DNA from 2 places in the Gudongella sp. QWL-04 genome. Region 2 is predicted to be linked to the other one. Evidence: riboswitches for the same ligand, from Rfam matches in the RefSeq annotation. Region 2 holds a riboswitch; the other holds the start of a gene.
What was found. Region 2 has a riboswitch for cobalamin ahead of AC4PHB_RS01890 (ABC transporter substrate-binding protein). Riboswitches for the same ligand answer to the same signal wherever they lie in the genome.

Region 1: it holds a riboswitch for cobalamin, as region 2 does, so the genes downstream of both, AC4PHB_RS11205 (cobyric acid synthase) here and AC4PHB_RS01890 (ABC transporter substrate-binding protein) in region 2, are expected to answer to the same signal.

The regions. Positions count from the first base shown of each region.
Region 1 is NZ_CM178754.1:2,241,443-2,250,664, reverse strand. It holds gene AC4PHB_RS11215 (pyridoxal phosphate-dependent aminotransferase) at 1-677, opposite strand, end outside; gene cbiB (adenosylcobinamide-phosphate synthase CbiB) at 691-1,623, opposite strand; gene AC4PHB_RS11205 (cobyric acid synthase) at 1,625-2,464, opposite strand; cobalamin riboswitch at 2,550-2,731, opposite strand; gene AC4PHB_RS11200 (deoxyribodipyrimidine photo-lyase) at 2,769-4,136, opposite strand; gene AC4PHB_RS11195 (RMD1 family protein) at 4,171-5,007, opposite strand; gene speE (polyamine aminopropyltransferase) at 5,134-5,982, opposite strand; gene speD (adenosylmethionine decarboxylase) at 5,994-6,800, opposite strand; gene AC4PHB_RS11180 (nitroreductase family protein) at 6,942-7,442, opposite strand; gene AC4PHB_RS11175 (DUF2680 domain-containing protein) at 7,569-8,027, opposite strand; gene AC4PHB_RS11170 (sensor histidine kinase) at 8,124-9,222, opposite strand, start outside.
Region 2 is NZ_CM178754.1:368,169-377,390, reverse strand. It holds gene AC4PHB_RS01900 (heme ABC transporter ATP-binding protein) at 3-1,253, opposite strand; gene AC4PHB_RS01895 (FecCD family ABC transporter permease) at 1,272-2,321, opposite strand; gene AC4PHB_RS01890 (ABC transporter substrate-binding protein) at 2,336-3,277, opposite strand; cobalamin riboswitch at 3,375-3,554, opposite strand; gene AC4PHB_RS01885 (VanW family protein) at 3,581-5,014, opposite strand; gene nth (endonuclease III) at 5,007-5,660, opposite strand; gene AC4PHB_RS01875 (DUF503 domain-containing protein) at 5,669-5,950, opposite strand; gene AC4PHB_RS01870 (glycine C-acetyltransferase) at 6,135-7,322, opposite strand; gene queG (tRNA epoxyqueuosine(34) reductase QueG) at 7,413-8,399, opposite strand; gene rodA (rod shape-determining protein RodA) at 8,507-9,222, shown strand, end outside.

The DNA.
Region 1 (9,222 bases), 520 kb from region 2:
ATCTTGGCAATTATAGCATCAGCACAGCAGTATCCAAGTCTTATTCCGGGAATACCAAAGAATTTTGTTGCAGCTCTTATTACCCCAACATTTTTATAGTTGGATGCTTGAAATAACTGTATGCTGTCATAATATATCGGGCAGAATTCATAAAAGGCCTCATCAAGAAGCAAAAATGCATTTTTCTTTGATATGATGCCATATATCTCGAGTAAGGTTTCCTTGGGGATCCTTCTTCCTGTAGGATTATTTGGGTTCCCAAGTATCACAAGATCTCCTTTTTCAACTATTTCAAACATCTCAGGTTTTATCATAAAATCCATGCCAGGACTGATTCTTATTGTTTCTTTTTTGTGTACTGAAGCCCTTTCAACATATTCAGAAAATGAAGGAATCGCAACAACTACTCTTTCAAATGACATAATAAAGCTGTCAATTATCTCGACTGCTCCATTACCAGCTATTACATTACTGTCGTTACACCCAAGATATTCTGATAGGTTGCTTTTAAGCACTCTATATTTTATATCAGGATAGGATCTCAAACCTTCAAAGCTTTTAATCAACTGTACCTCAAGACCCTTAGGGTATCCTATGGGATTTATGTTGCTGCTAAAATCTATGATATCATTTCTTTTATTTCCGAAGTATGTTAGTATATCTCCGCCATGTTTCATATGGGACCTCCAATTATATTAGGTACGATATCAATATCCAAAACAAAATAACTCCAATCTCAGTGCGGTACATTATTTCCACCACACTTTTTACATGTTTTTCACTTGATGCTTCACATTTGTCTCCGAGGAATGGTTTATCAACAAAGACACCTCCATAATAACTCCCCCCTCCAAGTCTGATCCTGAGAAGTCCTGCCGCAGCGCTTTCAGGCCAGCCGCTGTTGGGGCTTTTATGTTTATAGTGATCTCTTATTAAAATCCTGTAGCCATTCTTTAAGTCAAATTTCCCGATAGACGTTAGTACCATCATCAATGAAGTGATCCTTGATGGCAAAATATTTAGGATATCATCTGTTCTTGCTGGGAAATATCCTAAATATCTGTATTTATGGTTTTTATAACCAAGCATAGAGTCCATTGTATTTGCAAACTTATATGCCACTCCTCCAGCAGGTCCGAGGAGCATCATATAAAACAGAGGGGCTATTATACCATCTGACGTGTTCTCAGATACAGTCTCTACCAATGCTTTATAAATATCCTCTTCTTTCAATTTATCGGTATCTCTCCCCACGATGTAAGACAATCTTACCCTTCCTTCATTCAAGGATCTTTTCAACGCCTTGGTAACCTCGAAAGCCTCGGAATGTAGATCTCTTGCCGCAACACATGAATATACTAAATACGAACTCAGTAAGAAGTGTAATACCCTATTGGAATCAAGCAATTTTAATAGGGAAAACGGCAGGAAGAAACCTATGAATAGATTTATAGAAACGATCAAAAGACCGGCAACCGCTAAACCAAGATCATTATGCACTATATTTCTAACTATTTTCTCCTCAAGGCATATTAGCTTGCCCATTGCCCTCACAGGGTGAGGAAAGCTTTTTGGGTCTCCTATAAGAATATCTAAGATTACACCTGCAATTATTTCTACCATCCTATATACCTGCATGTTTGTAAATAATATCCATGTCTATATTAGCTCTAACTACTTCTGCTAGTTTTTCAAGCTCTTCTTCAAGTTCATCCCGAGTCTGAGATCCATCTTCACATTTTTTTGTTTTATCTGTCAGAGTATCTTCATCTGCTATATTCAGGTCTATGTATGGTATTATCCCTACTACAGGTATATCAATAAGCTTCTCCAGCATTTCGATCCCAGACTCAAGCAATGATCTATCGCCTCTGAATTTGTTGAACACAATTCCCTTTATCCTCCTTCTATCTTCATGTTCAAGGAGCATAACTGTACCATATACAGCAGCAAATGATCCTCCCCTGTCGATGTCAGTTACAAGAAGAACTGGAGCATCTGCAATCTTTGCCATACCCATGTTCACAATGTCATCTTTATTAAGGTTTATTTCAGCGGGGCTTCCCGCTCCTTCTATAATAACCAGCTCATTAAGGACTTCAATTTCCTTATACCTTTCTGTTATCATTTCTCTTAATACAGCTTTATCCCTAAAATACTCGGCAGAGGTCGTTGATCCGGAGTCATCACCATTGATTATAAGCCTAGAACTCAAGTCTGAATTTGGTACAAGTAGTATTGGGTTCATATTTTCGTGGGGTTCAAGACCTGCTGCCCATGCTTGAAGTGCTTGAGCAATTGCTATCATTTTGCCGTCTTTTGTCATGTGGTATTTGCTACTCATGTTCTGTGCCTTAAATGGGTAAACCTTTACTCCATCTTGCTTGAATATCCTGCATAAGGCTGTACATAGAATACTCTTACCTGCAGAGGAAGTAGTCCCCTGTACCATTATTGCTCCCATATCCTAACCTCCCTTTGAATTAAAAAAAGCACCTATCGTCAGATAAGTGCTAAAATACTTAATTATAGACATTTCTTATCCTTCGTAAGAAAAATGACGAATCATGTATCCTGACTTAGGTATCATTGCTAAATGCAGCCTTCCCGGTTACCCAGTGGCGTATAGCATCAGCTCCTCCAATACAGTTGCGAGACAGTGCGGGATTCTCACCCGTCTTCCATATATTATTCAGTTACTGATGATTATATATTATGCGATCCTATTTTGCAAATATAGGTTGCAATGACATCAGTACTCAAATAATTTATTGCTCTGAGATTATTTGAATTCTTTCAATCTTTTCAACATAGGCGTCAATATCAAACTTCCTCTCCAAGCCTTTATCATTCATATATCTTATTTTGCCGAATATTGGTCTTTCTGCCCAGGGTCTGTCGTGCTTCCCAAAGCACCAGGCTATTCCCGCGAAGCTGTTAGGATCTCTTCCGTCAAGTGCATATTTATTGTTAAGGTACAATGCAATATTGAAAGCCTCCTCCGGATTCATCGACCACTCTATGAATTTTTTCCCCCAGTACATCCTCATATAACCATGCATCTCCCCAGTAATTCTAAGCTGAGTTTGTGCTGCATTCCAATATGGGTCATGAGTTTCAGACATCTCAAGCTGCTCAAGAGTATATATCCAGGTTCTTTTATCTTTCTTATGCATCACTAATGACTGGGTAGCCCAGCTGGGTAAACAGTCATAGGTATCATAACGGTCATTATAGTATACGAAGTTGAAGGCAAGCTCTCTTCTCACTATTAGCTCATCTATGAAGTTTTCCTTCCCGGGAGAATCAATATCCTTTACTGCATTGTATATATCTATTGGAGAAATTTGCCCAAAATGAAGATAGGCGCTAAGACCTGAGGAAAAGTCCTTGTCCGGATGGTTTTTCAACGTATCATAATTACAAAGCTTATTCTCAATAAAATCATCCAGTCTTTTCTTTGCCTCAGAGTACCCTCCCCTTTTATTCTTTATCGGGGGTACGGATTTATCTATATCTAAAGTATTTAAAGCTTCATCAATGTCTGCTACTATCCCTTTAATATCGGATAAAAGTTCATTATTGAACTTGTTAGTTATAGTTGGAGTCTCTTCAAGGTCATTATACTCCTCAAGTCTTTGCATTATCTTTTTTCTTATGGTAGCAGCTGAGTATTCCTCTTTGATAGAAGCTTCCTCTATAGGAACAACAAGATCCGACTCAACCTGGTAAAAGGCACAACCTGCTTTTTCAGCAACTATTTCTCTCCAATGCCTTTCTACTCTTAAATAGCCTCTGTCAGTAACTATTACACTCGCCTTCTCACCAAGAAGTAATGCAGTCTCATAAGGGCTCCCCTTGGCAATTACAAATCCTATCCCTGCCTTCTCGAGATCTGCTTTCACTTCTTTAAGCCCCTCCATCATGAAGATGTAGTGCCTTAGATTAGCCTCAGGAAATCCATCGGTAAGTCCAAAGTAAACCAGAAGAGGTTTGCAAAGAACATTTGCCACTTGGATAGAAAAATAAAGGGCTTGGTTAGCCCTTGTTCTTTGAGAGTGCTGCATCCAATATAAAATGTAATCTCCATCCTTATTAGATGCTTTGTTTAGATGTTTTAGCCTGCTGGTGTGCATATATCTCTCCCCCAAATCATGCTGCAAATTCATTCTAAAGTGTAATAAGAGTTTTGAGAAAATTCATTATAGGCTCCTCAAATGCATGCACTACTTCGATCATGATCAGTAGAATTACAACTATCTCAAGATATTTCGACATCCTTGAGTGCTGTAGATCTGCAATTACCTCAGCTGTATCAAGAAGTGCATCGATTTTAGCATTTAGCTTATCATATCTATCGTCCAGTTCGTATAGCTCTGCAAGCTCATCAAAGAAAACCTCCGCTTCCTTTTCCTTCCAGGTTATGGATGGCTTATCCAGCATCATAATGTAGGAAATGGTGGTATGCTTGAATGCAAGGATCTTCCCAATGGCAGAAATCGTCCTCTTTTCACTTGTCTTCACCTTCCCATTTCTAAGGCTGACGACAGTTCCTTCTATCTCATCGAATACCCTGTCGATGTTAATCTCAATGATCTCAAGAGCTACAGACTTGGCAAGAACAAGAGCTGTCATATCTATGTGGAACTTCTTTATTATGTTATTCCTGTACTCCTGAAACTCCAGCTGGCTTTCCTCTGTTTCAGCGTCCTCAATTAATGTATATGTCTCAACCTCCCCATAGACTATGTCTGCGTTAATGCTCTTTATGCTTCCTGGGACTGCCTTGATTTCCCTGATGAATTCCAGCATTTCATCATCTTCATAGTTCAGGAATACAAGTACGCCAAAATGATAAAGATAAACGGCTTTACCTATAGTACTGTCCTTCTTGACAATAAGCGGTTCTTCCCACTTAATTTTCTTTGTGATCCCAAAATATTTCCCAATCTCTAGGATATTCAATTCACTGCATATACCCTTGGCGGTAAATTTGTACTTCATCATATTCTTCACTCTCTTTTCGTATAATCACTGCATAATATATACCCTAAGATGAACAAACTATTGCAGCATCACCGCTTAATTGGAAAAGGAGCAGTGTTTTCTGCTCCCTAGATTCTACTAATTTTATTAAGCTTCCTCAAGCTGCTCAATTACATATGTTGGAAGCGCAAAACAGCCTCTGTGAAGCTCTGTATTGTAGTATTTTGTATTTAATCCGAAGGACTCCCAGGATTCTGGCTTATGATCTTTTAATGGATCGAGTACTTTGCTTGCATATCCGAAAAGCCAGTGACCACTGGCATAGGTAGGCATGTGGAACTGGTATACCTTACAAACAGGAAATATTGCTTTAAGTTTTGCATGGGCCTTCTTCATCTCTCTTGCATAGTTTGGGTAATATGGGCTCTCGTGTTGATTGATCAATATCCCCTTATCATTCAGTGCATTGTAGCAGTCCGTATAGAATTCTCTTGTGAAAAGCCCTTCTCCAGGACCAATTGGGTCTGTCGAATCCACGAGTATCAGGTCGTAGTAACCTTTTTTTTCCTTGACATACTTTATACCGTCAACGTAATGGTGATGCACCCTAGGATCATCAAGCTTGCATGCTGTTTGAGGCAGGTATTCCCTGCACAACTGGACGACTCTTTCATCTATTTCCACAAAATCTATATGCTCAATATGGCTATACCTTGTAAGCTCTCTAATTGTTCCGCCGTCTCCACCGCCTATTACCATAATCTTCTTGATCTCAGGATTCACTGCAAGTGGCACGTGAACTATCATGTCATGATATATAAACTCGTCCTTTTCATTTACCATCATCAAGCCATCAAGGGTAAAGAACCTACCAAAATCATAGGACTCAAAAAAAGCGATCTTCTGGAATGGGGTTTCTTCTGAATATATCTGTGCCTTAACCTTTATCTTAAACTCACAGGTATCTGTACTTTTTTCCGAAAACCAAAGCTCCACAATATCCCTCCTCAATAGTCTATCCCGTAATTTCTTCCATAATAGATTTCGTGCATTTCTTCATTAAGCTTATCCAGTATGTCTCTTTTTTGTCTTCCTGTAAGATCCTCTTCCTTGATCTCAAAAAGGTAGTTGTCAAGCTCAAGCTCCTTAAGCATCATCTTCGTATGGAATATGTTCTCCTGGTAAACATTTACATCTATGCTGTTGTATTTATTAAGATTCTCTTTAGAGATATAGTCCTGTATTGAGTTGATTTTGTGATCCTTGAAATGCTTTGTTCCATCCAGATCTCTGGTGAACCCTCTTATCCTATAATCGCAAATTACAATATCTGAGTCAAAACTCTCAAATAGAAAATCAAGGGCTTTTAGAGGAGATATCTGACCACATGTTGATACGTCAAGATCTACTCTAAATGTCATGATACCCTTGTCAGGATGGTATTCTGGGTAAGTATGGACGCTGATATGACTCTTATCTAGGTGACCTATGACATTCCTTGGACTCGCAATAACTTCCCCCAAATTGCATGACGGATCCACACATACGTCAGGAAGTTTTTCCTCTGTAATAAGGAGGTTAACACTTGCTCCCTGAGGGACATAGTCCTGCTTTGCTATATTTAGTAGATTCGCACCAATGATCCTTGTTACCTCAGTAAGGATCTCAGTCAATCTGGTGGAATTGTATTGCTCATCGATATATTCGATGTATTTTTGCTTATCCTCAGGCGTTACAGCATAACATACGTCATAAATATTGAAGCTGAGAGTCTTAGTCAGGTTATTAAATCCATACAATTGTAGTTTTTCCATTTTCCATCCCTTTCATTCTGGAATAAATTGAAATCCATGATTATTTTACATTTTATGGACTGCTGTTGCAAGACTTTGACAAAAAAACCGAGAGACTATCCTCCTTGCTGCAAGTCCAGACTAGAGCTTCTTATTACTTAACTACCACTTTTCGTAGTGGATCATCTTCTTATCGTATCTATTTGTTGCAGGTTTGATCTCTCCAGGCACGCCTATTGGAAGCACTGCCACAGGAACTATGTTTCCCGGAAGATCAAGAAGCTCCTTAGTTTTCTCAACTCTATTTTTGTCAGGGTAAATGCCAACCCAAACTGACCCCAACCCCATCTCTGTTACTTGCAGGAGCATGTTCTGGATGGCAGCGGAACAATCCTGGATCCAAAAGCCTTCATACGTCTGACGATTTAGGTCTCCGCATACAACTATAGCAACAGGTGCTTCTTTTAGCATCTGTGCATACTGATGAAATTTAGGGAATTCAAGCATTGTCGATTTATTCCTAACAACTATGAAATGCCAAGGTCGTTCATCTCCAGCAGATGGAGCTGCCATGCCGGCTTTTATAATTTCCTCAACCATTGCGTCAGAGATATCGTTATCAAGGTATTTTCGAATGCTTCGCCTTTTGAATATTGAGTTCATCTTAATTCCTCCTGTTATATCAATATATTAGCTAAATAGATTTGAATGCTGCTACTCACAAATATGATAACATATTTAAAATCAATAAACCGCCTAAATCTGGCGGTTTATCGATAATTATAATATTTAATTACTGTTCCAAGCCCCTCTTCTCATCATTCCGCCCTGACCCTGCCCTTTTTGACCGCCAAAGCCTCCTCGGAAACCTTCACCATCTCTGTTTCCGAATAACCCGGTGCCCTGCATTACTCTCATCTGTGTTCCGTCGCATGCTTCAAGCTTAGCTATGATCTCATCTGCTCTTTCCTGAGTCAGTTTGCCAAGTCCTACCATTTCCTGAAGCATAGCCTTTTTCGCTTTCAGCATTTCCTCGCTGAATTTTATATAGAAGGATTCACCTTCAGCTAGTGCTAGCTCTCCAAACCTTTTGTCTTGCTCATTCCTGTAAGCATATGCCTCCTGCTCGGTCATCCCCTTCATTTCTCCAAATGTCTTTGCAGGACTCCAGCTTACTTCAGCAAATGCTACGCTCATCGTACCGAATAGCATAACTGCTGCTACCAATACTAAAACTGTTTTTTTCATCTCAACACACTCCTTTGTATTCATCTGTAACTGATGACTAAAGTATATATAAAAGTTATGTTGAAATTGTGATGAAAATATATATTTTTTGTTGGATCATTCCTTTTTTTTACTGATCTCAAACCAAAAGGTAGTACCAGCTCCAGGCTTACTTTCAACTCCAAATTCTGATCGATGGGCTTCAAGGATGCCTTTTACTATAGCTAATCCGATGCCTGATCCTTTAACTCCTGAACCGCTTTTGTCAACCTTGTAGTATCTTTCCCATATAAAGGGAATCTCCTCCTCAGAAATTCCTCTGCCTGTATCCCTTACCTCAAGCCTGACTGCAGTAGTTAAGTCCTCTATTAATATTGAGACTTTCCCTCCGGATTCAGTGTGGTTGATGGCATTTGTAATCAGGTTATGAAAGACCTGTTGTAGTCTTTTTGGGTCGTAGCGTGCAATTTGGGAATCCTTGTCTGTCAACAACACAAGCTCAATACCCTTCTTCTCTGCTGTCATGATGTATTTCCCAACAGCTGTCTGTGCATCAGCCACAATGTCTCCCTCTACTGGATTTATCTCAGCATAGCCTGCCTGGATTTGAGAGAGATTTAAAATATCATCTACCATTACCCCTAGTCTGTCAGTTTCCTCTATGATTACATCAAGACTTTCTCTTCTGTTATCTGTTTGTTCATATTGAACGTCTCTGGCAAGCTCTGCATAGCCCCTTATGAGTCCTAGTGGGGTCCTGAGCTCATGGGATACATTAGCGACTAAATCCTTCCTTAACTTGTCCAGCTTGGATAGCTGATCGGCCATCCTGTTGAAGTTTTTTGCCAGTTCGCCTAATTCATCCCTGGAAGATACCTCTGCCCGAGCATCCATATTCCCTTCCGACAACTGATTGACTGTTCGGTTTAGCTCTCTTACAGGCTTTAATAGCATCCTTGCAATAAAGGTACCTATAGCTGCTGACAGTATTAGAAGCAAAAGCGATATCCCAATCAGCTGGTCCTTCAATATACCGACTGTTTCGTTGATCGGTTCAGCAGGTATGGTACCTGTTATTATAGTTTTACCTCCCTGGATCATTATTGAGTAAGCTATGAGCTCTAGGTTCTGCCTTGGATGAGTTGTGCGAGTCAAGGCTTCCCCTGAGTTAAGTAGTTCATCCAGGTATGCACCCTTCAATATCCTGGAACCTGCC
Region 2 (9,222 bases):
GTCTATATTTTACGTATCTCTGTTATAACTGCTTCAGTGTCAGCAACCTCGATAAGTCCCATAAATCTCATTTCGTCAAGTATTTTGTTTGCCTCTCCGCCAGTAAAATCAAACTCTTCGTCAGATCGTGACAGTCTAATAACCTTAATTCCCTTTTCAAGAGCTGCCTTCGCCAGTTTAAGATTCAATAGATTTCCACTTCCCATAGGAGTAGGTGATATTACCACTGCATGAGAGTTCATTATTTGATCAAGAGCTTTCCTGAAAGCCCTTTCAGATATCCCAGAGAAGGGTTTTTCCTCAATCAATGTCAATCTAAGTGCTTTGCCGTGCTGCCAGTCAGTATCGCCGACATTGATCACACCCAGACTTAAATCATGTCCCTCCTGGTTTAGCCTGTGCATCAGTTCAAGACTTGTTCCCCCTCCGCCAATTATATGGATCCTTCTTTTTTCTGATCCCTTTAATCTTCTCTTGATCTCAATCGGCGTCACTGTGACATTCCCTGTATACCTGCTCGTTTCCACGGCTACCCTCATTCCATAGGTATTTTCTATATTTCCCGGTGTTATGACGGCTTCTGGGCTTCCCTGAGCAACTATCTCTCCGTCCTTCATAAGTAATATCCTGTCTGAATACCTAGAGGCGAGATTTATGTCATGGATAACCAGCACTATTGCCAGTTCCTTTTCAGAATTCAATCTTTTTAATAGCTCTAGTATTTCTATCTGATGGTTTATATCCAAATGTGAAGTAGGTTCGTCGAGAAGCATGATAGAAGTGTTCTGTGCTAGTGACTTAGCAATAAAAACCCGCTGTCTTTCTCCACCTGATATCTCAGTGATGAGTCTGTCCTTTATGTGTAATGTATTAGTTCTTTCCATGGCTTCATAAGCAAGATCCAGATCATTGGAATCTTCCTTTGCGAATCTCCCCAAAAAAGGGTGACGCCCCATCAGGACTACCTCTTCAACGGTAAACTCAAAATCCAGCGAAGTATCCTGAGGAACCATAGCTATTCTTTGTGCGATCTCCTTACGCTTATAGGTATCCAGTGATTTCCCCATGAGGATTATCTCTCCGCTGTCAGGAATGTAAACATGGCTCAGGGTTTTAAGCAATGTTGATTTACCTGAGCCATTTGGACCGATTATGCTCAGGAACTCACCCTTATTCACTTCAAGACTAACATCTTTAACAACAGGTTTTCTTGAATATGAATATACTATTCTACTTGCTTCTAATACAGTCATAGGTATACACCAGGCTTCCTATAATGATTTTTTCTTGTTTCTTAAAAGGAATATAAAAAATGGGCCTCCAAAAAGAGCTGTTATGATACCTACAGGGATCTCAACAGGCGATATTGCTGTCCTTGCAACAGTATCCGCAAATATCATGAATATTCCACCGCCTATTGCAGATACAGGCAATAATATCCTATGATCCGGGCCTGTAATAAGCCTTGCCATATGGGGGATTATGAGGCCTACAAAACCGATTATCCCACTTACGGATACTACCGTTGACGTTAGGAAGGTACCAATAAGCAACACATATAGCTTTGTTCTTTCTACGTTCACTCCAAGAGACTTAGCAGATTCCTCTCCCATAAGCATTATGTTTATATCCCGGGAAAAATATAAAAGGAGCAGCATGCTTAAAAAAACAGGAAATGCTAGAGCTGTTACAGGTGACCACCCTTTCCCTGCAAGACTTCCAAGAGTCCAATAAATTATCTTTGTCATATCCTTATTGAATATTACCATCAGGAAGGACATTACAGCAGTAAGAAACTGACCTACTGCTACTCCCGCAAGCAAAAGGGTCGTAACCGGCACCTGATTTTTGATCTTTCCTATGTTGTATACAAATGCTACAGCGATCAAAGCCCCAAGAAAGGCCGCCAAGGATATCCCAGAAAAACCTGCTAAGCTCATCTCAAGCTTAGTAATTATTGCTATGGTTGCTCCAAGTGCAGCCCCAGAAGAGATCCCTAGTATATAGGGATCTGCCATAGGATTTTTAAGAAGTCCCTGAAAGGCACCTCCGGAGATCGACAATGCCGACCCAACAAGAACACCTAAAATGACTCTGGGAAGCCTAACATTCCAGATAATTGAATTTGCTGCTGAGGATATGCCATCCAGATCTACAAAGTTATCGAGAACAGGTAATTTTGATCCTACAACTCTGAAGGCGTCAAATATGCTGATGTCAGCAGAGCCCAGGGCGCTTGCTGCTCCGACTGCAATAACTAGAACTGCAATCATAGCTGCTGTTACGATCCCGTAGGAGCTCCTCTTTATCTTACCTTTCATTCCACTCACAGCCTTTACTTAATTTCAGGATGGATAGCCTTCATCAATATTTCAAGGGCCTCAATTATTCTAGGTCCCGGCCTTGACATTATGTTGCCGTCCAATAGATATATCTGTCCGTTCTTTATTGCATCTATGTTTTCATACCCGGGTCTTTCCTTGATCGACTCTACAGTCTTTTCCGGCAGATCGTTTGCTGTCAGGTATACCTGTGGATTTCTTTCTATAAGCTGTTCAAGATCAAACTGAGGATATTCGCTTTCAGCATCCCCAGCCACATTGACTCCTCCTGCCAGCAATATAAGTTGATCGACGAAGGATCCAGGCCCTGCAGCCATCAACGGCTCATGCCAGATTTCGTAAAATACCTTCTTTGTTTCAAGTCCTTTTACTTTTTCAATAAGCTCAGCCTCTTTATCCAGCATTCCCTTTGAAAGTGCTTCTGCTTCAGCGCTGTTTCCTGTAAGTAATCCTATCCTTCCAATGGTTTCAATGATCTCTTCTATGCTCTCAGGTTCAAAGCCTGCAATCTGTATTCCTGCCTCTACAAGTCTTTGCGTTTCCTCTGTTATCCCTTCTCCATAATTGATGACCAGATCCGGCTCGAGCTCTATTATCCTCTCCAGGTTCATTCCGTTGAAATCACCTATCTTTTCAATTTGCAGCACTTCTTCAGGATAATCATCGAAGGTTGTAACTCCAATGACTCTATCACCAGCCCCTATTGCAAAGAGTATTTCAGTATTACTCGGAGCCAGCGATATTATCCTCTGAGCAGGTCCCTCCAATACAATCTCATTACCAAAATCATCCAATACCGAAATTCCTGCGGTTTCTGGAGCCTCTGCAGGTGTTTCCTGAGTAATCTCTCCTGTTTCTTCCTTTGGTGCACAGCCAGATAATAAGGTAACTGCCAGAACTATAGCGATCATAAGTATGATCCATCTTTTTTTCATTATTTCCCTCTCCCTTCAGTTATTAGAAAACAAAAAACCTGTCCGGAGACAGGCTGATAGCAATTAATTATATCCCTCCCTCCGAGGCAAAAACCAAAGGCTTTTGCATACACAGGCAGATATCCTGACTTACGGATCATCCTAATTTCAGCGCCTTCCCGGTTCCCCAGTGGCATAAAGCTGATTTCGTTCCCGTTCACAGTAGCGGGGGCTGTAGTGGATTTCAACCACTTTCCCTTTTAAATCTCATAGAGATACCCATGTGACATATTCAACTGTCGTAATCATATCAAAGTTCTGCTCCTATGGCAATACCTCAGGTAAAACTCCATCTTCAGGTAGTATGACCGGAATTGGGTCAAATGTAACTGGCGGTTCAACTACCAGCTCAATGACAGTTACAGGTCCTACTTTGTAAATAAAATCCTTTTCTCTGTAATAATCAGAGGATATTATCTCTCTGCTCACTACCTCGCCATTTTTGATTATCGACTTATAGGTGCTGACCTTGTAACCTGTTCTTCCCTCCTGAATCAGCTCTCTGGTTCCCGGTGTTAACGATGGATCCAGGTTTTCTTGTACCTTATATGGTATTGTTGAGAGAAGCTGTGTATCAATTTTTACTGTATAATCTCTTTCTTTAAGATCACCATAGATATAGAAGTAGACTCTGGAACCTATGACCTCTGAGTCGATATATACTGGATAATCAAAGTTGTTCTTGAATCTTAGATCCAGATACCCTGTGGCTACAGCTCCGTCTGTTCCCCTGGGTACGTATGCAGGAGGCATAGAGTGTGGGTGCCTTTCAATGATTTCAAGGTCTGCAAGAAGAAGAGCGTTATAAAGTGTAGTCGATGTCTGGCAAACTCCTCCGCCCATACCTGGAGTCAGTTCTCCGTTGAGTATAACTGGAGCTTCCTGGTAGCCTGCATCTGCTCTTCTGGGACCAGTGGTCTCATTGTAAGAAAGCTCATCTCCAGGCATCAAAAGGATACCCTTAAAAGCCTTGGCTGACAACCTTATATTGTTGACTCTTCCAGGAGCGCTGCCTTTAAAGCTTGTTGAGAATTCTGCTATCTTACCGTTTATCCTCTCGTAAAACTCAGTTTTTATTTCTGGCTCAACTATCCTTAATGGAAGCTCAACTCTTCCACCCTCAGGAATTGCAAGCTCTGCATCTTTTTTTAGGGTGTCCAGATCTACTGCCGTTCCATTTACATGCTTAGTGACTGACATTTCTCCAGCAGCAAAATCAAAGCCGGCATTTTTAGGGTCCCTCTTATATTTATCTGCTATGGCTTTCAACTCAAAATCCAGTCTTGCTTCACTGTAAAAAGCCTCAATATCTATATCGACTGGAGAATTCTCCAAATCTTGTATCCTCATGAACCTATCTATGATGTTTCCGCTTCTCCCCACTTTATATGCTTCATTTAGCGCAGTCTCATAATCATAGGTATATCCAAGCTTGGCATAGGAAATGAAGGTTTCTTCACCGGGGTGCTCATCAGATTCAACTATAATTCCTTTATTGTTAAAGCCAGCTTCAAGGCTCTGTCTCAATTTACTTTCCGCCTGTTTTCTTGTCAGGCTGCCTATTGGGATACCTGCTACCGATACGCCTTCATAATAACCATCTATATTGATTTTCCCATCAAGATAGGTATAACCTCCAAACAAGGCTCCTGACATGATAAGTAGAACGATTATTGCTGCAACTACTCTTTTATCCATTGTTGATCTCCCTTTCGTAGTAGAGACATTCAGTATTTATTGGGCAGATCTCACATCCCGGTTTTCGTGCTTTACAAATCCTCCTGCCATGAAAAATAAGAAGGTGATGCGCTTTTGTCCACATATCCTTTGGAATATTCTTCATCAGGTCTTCCTCTGTTTTTTCAACCGTCTTTGAATCTGCTAGTCCTATTCTGTTAGATACCCGAAAAACATGGGTATCAACCGCAATTGCAGGTACTCCAAATGCGTTGCTTGCAACAACGTTGGCTGTTTTTCTACCAACGCCGGGAAGAGTGATAAGCTCCTCTATAGTTTCGGGAACAGTACCACCGTACTTCTCATTGATGATTTGGCAGGTACTAACGATATTGCTGCTTTTAGAGTTTGAAAGGCCACAGGTCCTGATTCTTTTCTCAAGCTCAATCTGCCCAAGTGCTATGTAGTCCTCAGGTGCCTTAAGCTCAGCAAAAATTTCTGAAGTGACCTTATTTACTCTGACATCCGTGCATTGAGCTGACAAGATGGTCGCAATAAGGAGTTCAAAGGGTGTTGTGAAGTCCAGTTCCGGTCCTGCGTCAGGATACAGTTCAAGCAGCTTTTTTATAACCAATGCAATCTCTTTTTTTGTTAGCTTCTTTCTCATGGTCTCTCCTAAATTATCTCTATGCTTTGAAAAATGATTTCTACCCGACCATCGCCATCTATAAATCTGATTACGCTTTGGATCATCTTTCTTGCATGATCAGGCTCAGAGGATACACATGCAAATCCAATTTCAGCAGTCTGCCAGCTGTCGAACATGTCTACCTCGGCTACGGATATGTTGAACCTATGCTTTAGTCTTTCGATTATGCTTTTTAATACTTGTCTTTTTTCTTTTAAGGAACTAGCTTCAAATATTTCAAGTCTTATAGTACAAGCACCAATAAACATGATCCACCTCCATGGCTTACATATATTCATTCTACAATATATGAAAAGGAAAAAACAGGGTCAATTGTCACGGATACAAAAACCAGTGTATAAGGCATATCTGTTTAGGGCGATAATAATCTATGCAAAATATTAGAGATCCAGGACCACATGATCCTGGATCTCTAATATTTTCAGTATGATTCTACAAAAGCTTCATCTCTTCCCCAACCGCCTTAAATGCCTCAACAGCCTTGTCAAGCTGCTCCTTGCTGTGTCCGGCTGTAACCATGCATCTGAGTCTTCCTGTTCCCTTTGGTACAGTTGGGAATACTATTCCAGACACAAATACTCCCTTATCAAGAAGTCTTCTGCTGAACTCCATTGTCTTTGCCTCGTCTCCAATAATTACTGGAGTTATGGGTGTTTGACTGTTTCCTATATTAAAGCCTAATGTTCCCATCTTCTCTTTGAAGTATTTTGCGTTGTCCCAAAGCTTGTCGGTATATTCTGTTGACTCAGTAAGCATCTTCACAGCCTCGATAATTGCGCCAGCAGCTGCTGGAGGCATAGAGGTAGAGAATAGTACCGGTCTAGCTCTGTGGCTAAGCCATTCGTACATAGTGTTTGAACCTGCAACATATCCCCCAACTACTCCAATTGCCTTGGAAAGTGTTCCAATCGTAAAATCTACTCTTCCATGAAGTCCAAAGTGGTCAACGGTACCTCTTCCGCTTTCTCCAAGTACACCTGAGCCGTGAGCGTCATCAACATAGGTCATGGCTTCATATTTCTCAGCAAGCTGCACTATCTCAGGAAGTTTTGCAACGTCGCCATCCATGCTGAACACGCCGTCGGTGATAATAAGGATATTCCTGTATTTGTCTCTGGCATCCTTAAGAACTGCCTCAAGGCTGTCCATATCAGAGTGTTTATAGATCCCTTTGTCTGCTCTGGATAGTCTTGAACCGTCAATTATGGAAGCATGATTCAGTTCATCTGAGATGATTATATCTCCAGCCTCTGTAACTGCCTGAATAGTTCCTGCATTACAATTGAAGCCTGATTGATAGACGAAAGCAGCTTCTTCTCTTTTGAACTTTGAAAGAACCTCCTCCATCTCCTCATGTATGCTCATGTTGCCAATTATTGTCCTGACTGCACCGGAGCCTGCACCATACTTTTCTACAGCTGCAATCGCAGCTGCCTTAAGCCTAGGATGGTTTGCGAAGCCCAGATAGTTATTCGAGGATAGGTTGATTACGTTTTTGCCATTAAGCAGAACCTCGGGACCGCTGGCTCCTTGCAGTACAGGAAGCTTTCTGTACACTCCCTGGTCCTTTAGCTCCTGGATCTTATCCTTTAAAAATTGCAGCTCATGAATATTTGACAATTGGATCCCTCCCTGAAATTAATCGTTCTATTCGTTTAGATTATACCATAGCTTCAGTAAATTGAAAATTTAAGTATCCAGCGACCAGAATTATAAATATGGATTCCAAAGCTCGACCTCTTTTTTCTTAAGACCCTCGAGCTGCTCCTTATATTGAGACTCTCTCCCAATATTACTGATTGCGATAATTGCATTTCTTATAAGAACGCTCCTCCCCCTCCAGTTCCCAGCCATATCACCGTATTTTTTAATATATTCATTTTTGCTCATTTTCAACAGTTCTTCAATATCGACAAAGCCACCGGTTTTTACTGGCAGGAACTCTGTTATGTCTGAAAGGTTTACGCCTTTGTTCTTAGGGCAAACTGCCTGACAAGTGTCGCATCCATATATCTTAACACCCATCCTTCTTTGGAGCTCTGTTGGTATGATGTCCTTTGTTTGCGTCAGGTAAGATATGCACTTTTTAGGATTCAGAACTCCAGGCTTCTCCAATGCACCAGTGGGACAGGCATCGATACAAAGCCTGCAATCTCCACATTGACTTTCAATTGGCATAACCTCTGATGACAATTCAAGACTGGTGAGTATGTAGCCTATAAATACATAGGAACCATAGCCTGGAGTTATAATACAGCAATTTTTGCCGTAGTAACCAAGTCCGGACATATATGCTAGCTCTCTGTCCACCAATGGCCCAGTGTCCGCGAATGGCAGGTATTCGCCATCCAACTCAGATTTAAGCCTTCTTGAAAGCTCCCTTAGCAGGTCACCAACTACTTTATGATAGTCCCGACCCCAGGAGGATCTACTGAGGCTTCCCTTGATCGGAACCCTCGAGCTGATATCGTACCCGGTATTATAAGGAACTGCTATAGTTATTATCCCTTTACAACCCTTGAGAGTAATTGCAGGATCTATTCTCTCCTTAACAGACTTTGGCTCAAATTCAGTAACAAGTCCTTTACTCATTCTCAGTTCAAGAACTTCTTGAAGCCCGAATAGTGACTCATTCCCTGTGAATCCAATGATATCAATATTCAATTCCTTAGCAATACCTCTTATTTTATTATTCATACCTGATCTCCCTCTCAATTAATTATAGCAAATATGCTTGCGCATTCCCACTACTTCTAAACGATGTATTATGATATAATAACAACTGAAGTAAAGGAGTCGGTGAAATGTTCAATTTAAGGAAAAAGGCATTCAAAAAATTTGATTTTATATTGCTATCTTCGGTCATTATGCTTTGTATTTATGGTCTTATAATAATATATTCTGCAACCCTAAGCATGGAGAACCTAAGGTTTGTCAAAACCCAGGGTATTGCAACTCTCATAGGTTTCGCAGCGATATTGTTCTTTGTTTTCTTCGACTATCAGTTTCTGGGTAAGCTTTATATACCAATATATATAGTCTCAATAGGTCTTCTGTTTGCTGTCTTGTTCATGGGTGTGGGTGATGAGCAATGGGGGGCCCGTTCCTGGCTTTATATAGGGAGCTTCGGTTTTCAACCTGCAGAATTTGTTAAGGTTGGATTGATAATCTCACTTGCAAAGTATATGGATAAGCATAAGGAGGATATCAACTCGCCGTTTGTTTTGTTAAAGACTATTGCATTAGCATTTTCACCTGTAGTCTTGATACTTATGCAGCCTGATATGGGAACCGCCATGGTATTTGTTTTTATAATCGCTGCAATGTTATTTGCAGGCGGCATTAAATGGAAGTACATCGGGTTGGCATTTATTGTTGGTCTGATGAGCCTTCCTGTTATCTGGATGAGGCTTGATGACTTCCAGCGCGATAGAATATTTAACTTTCTGGACCCTGAAAGAGATACTACGAATACAGGATATCAGGCTTTACAGGGCAGGATTGCAATAGGAAGCGGAAA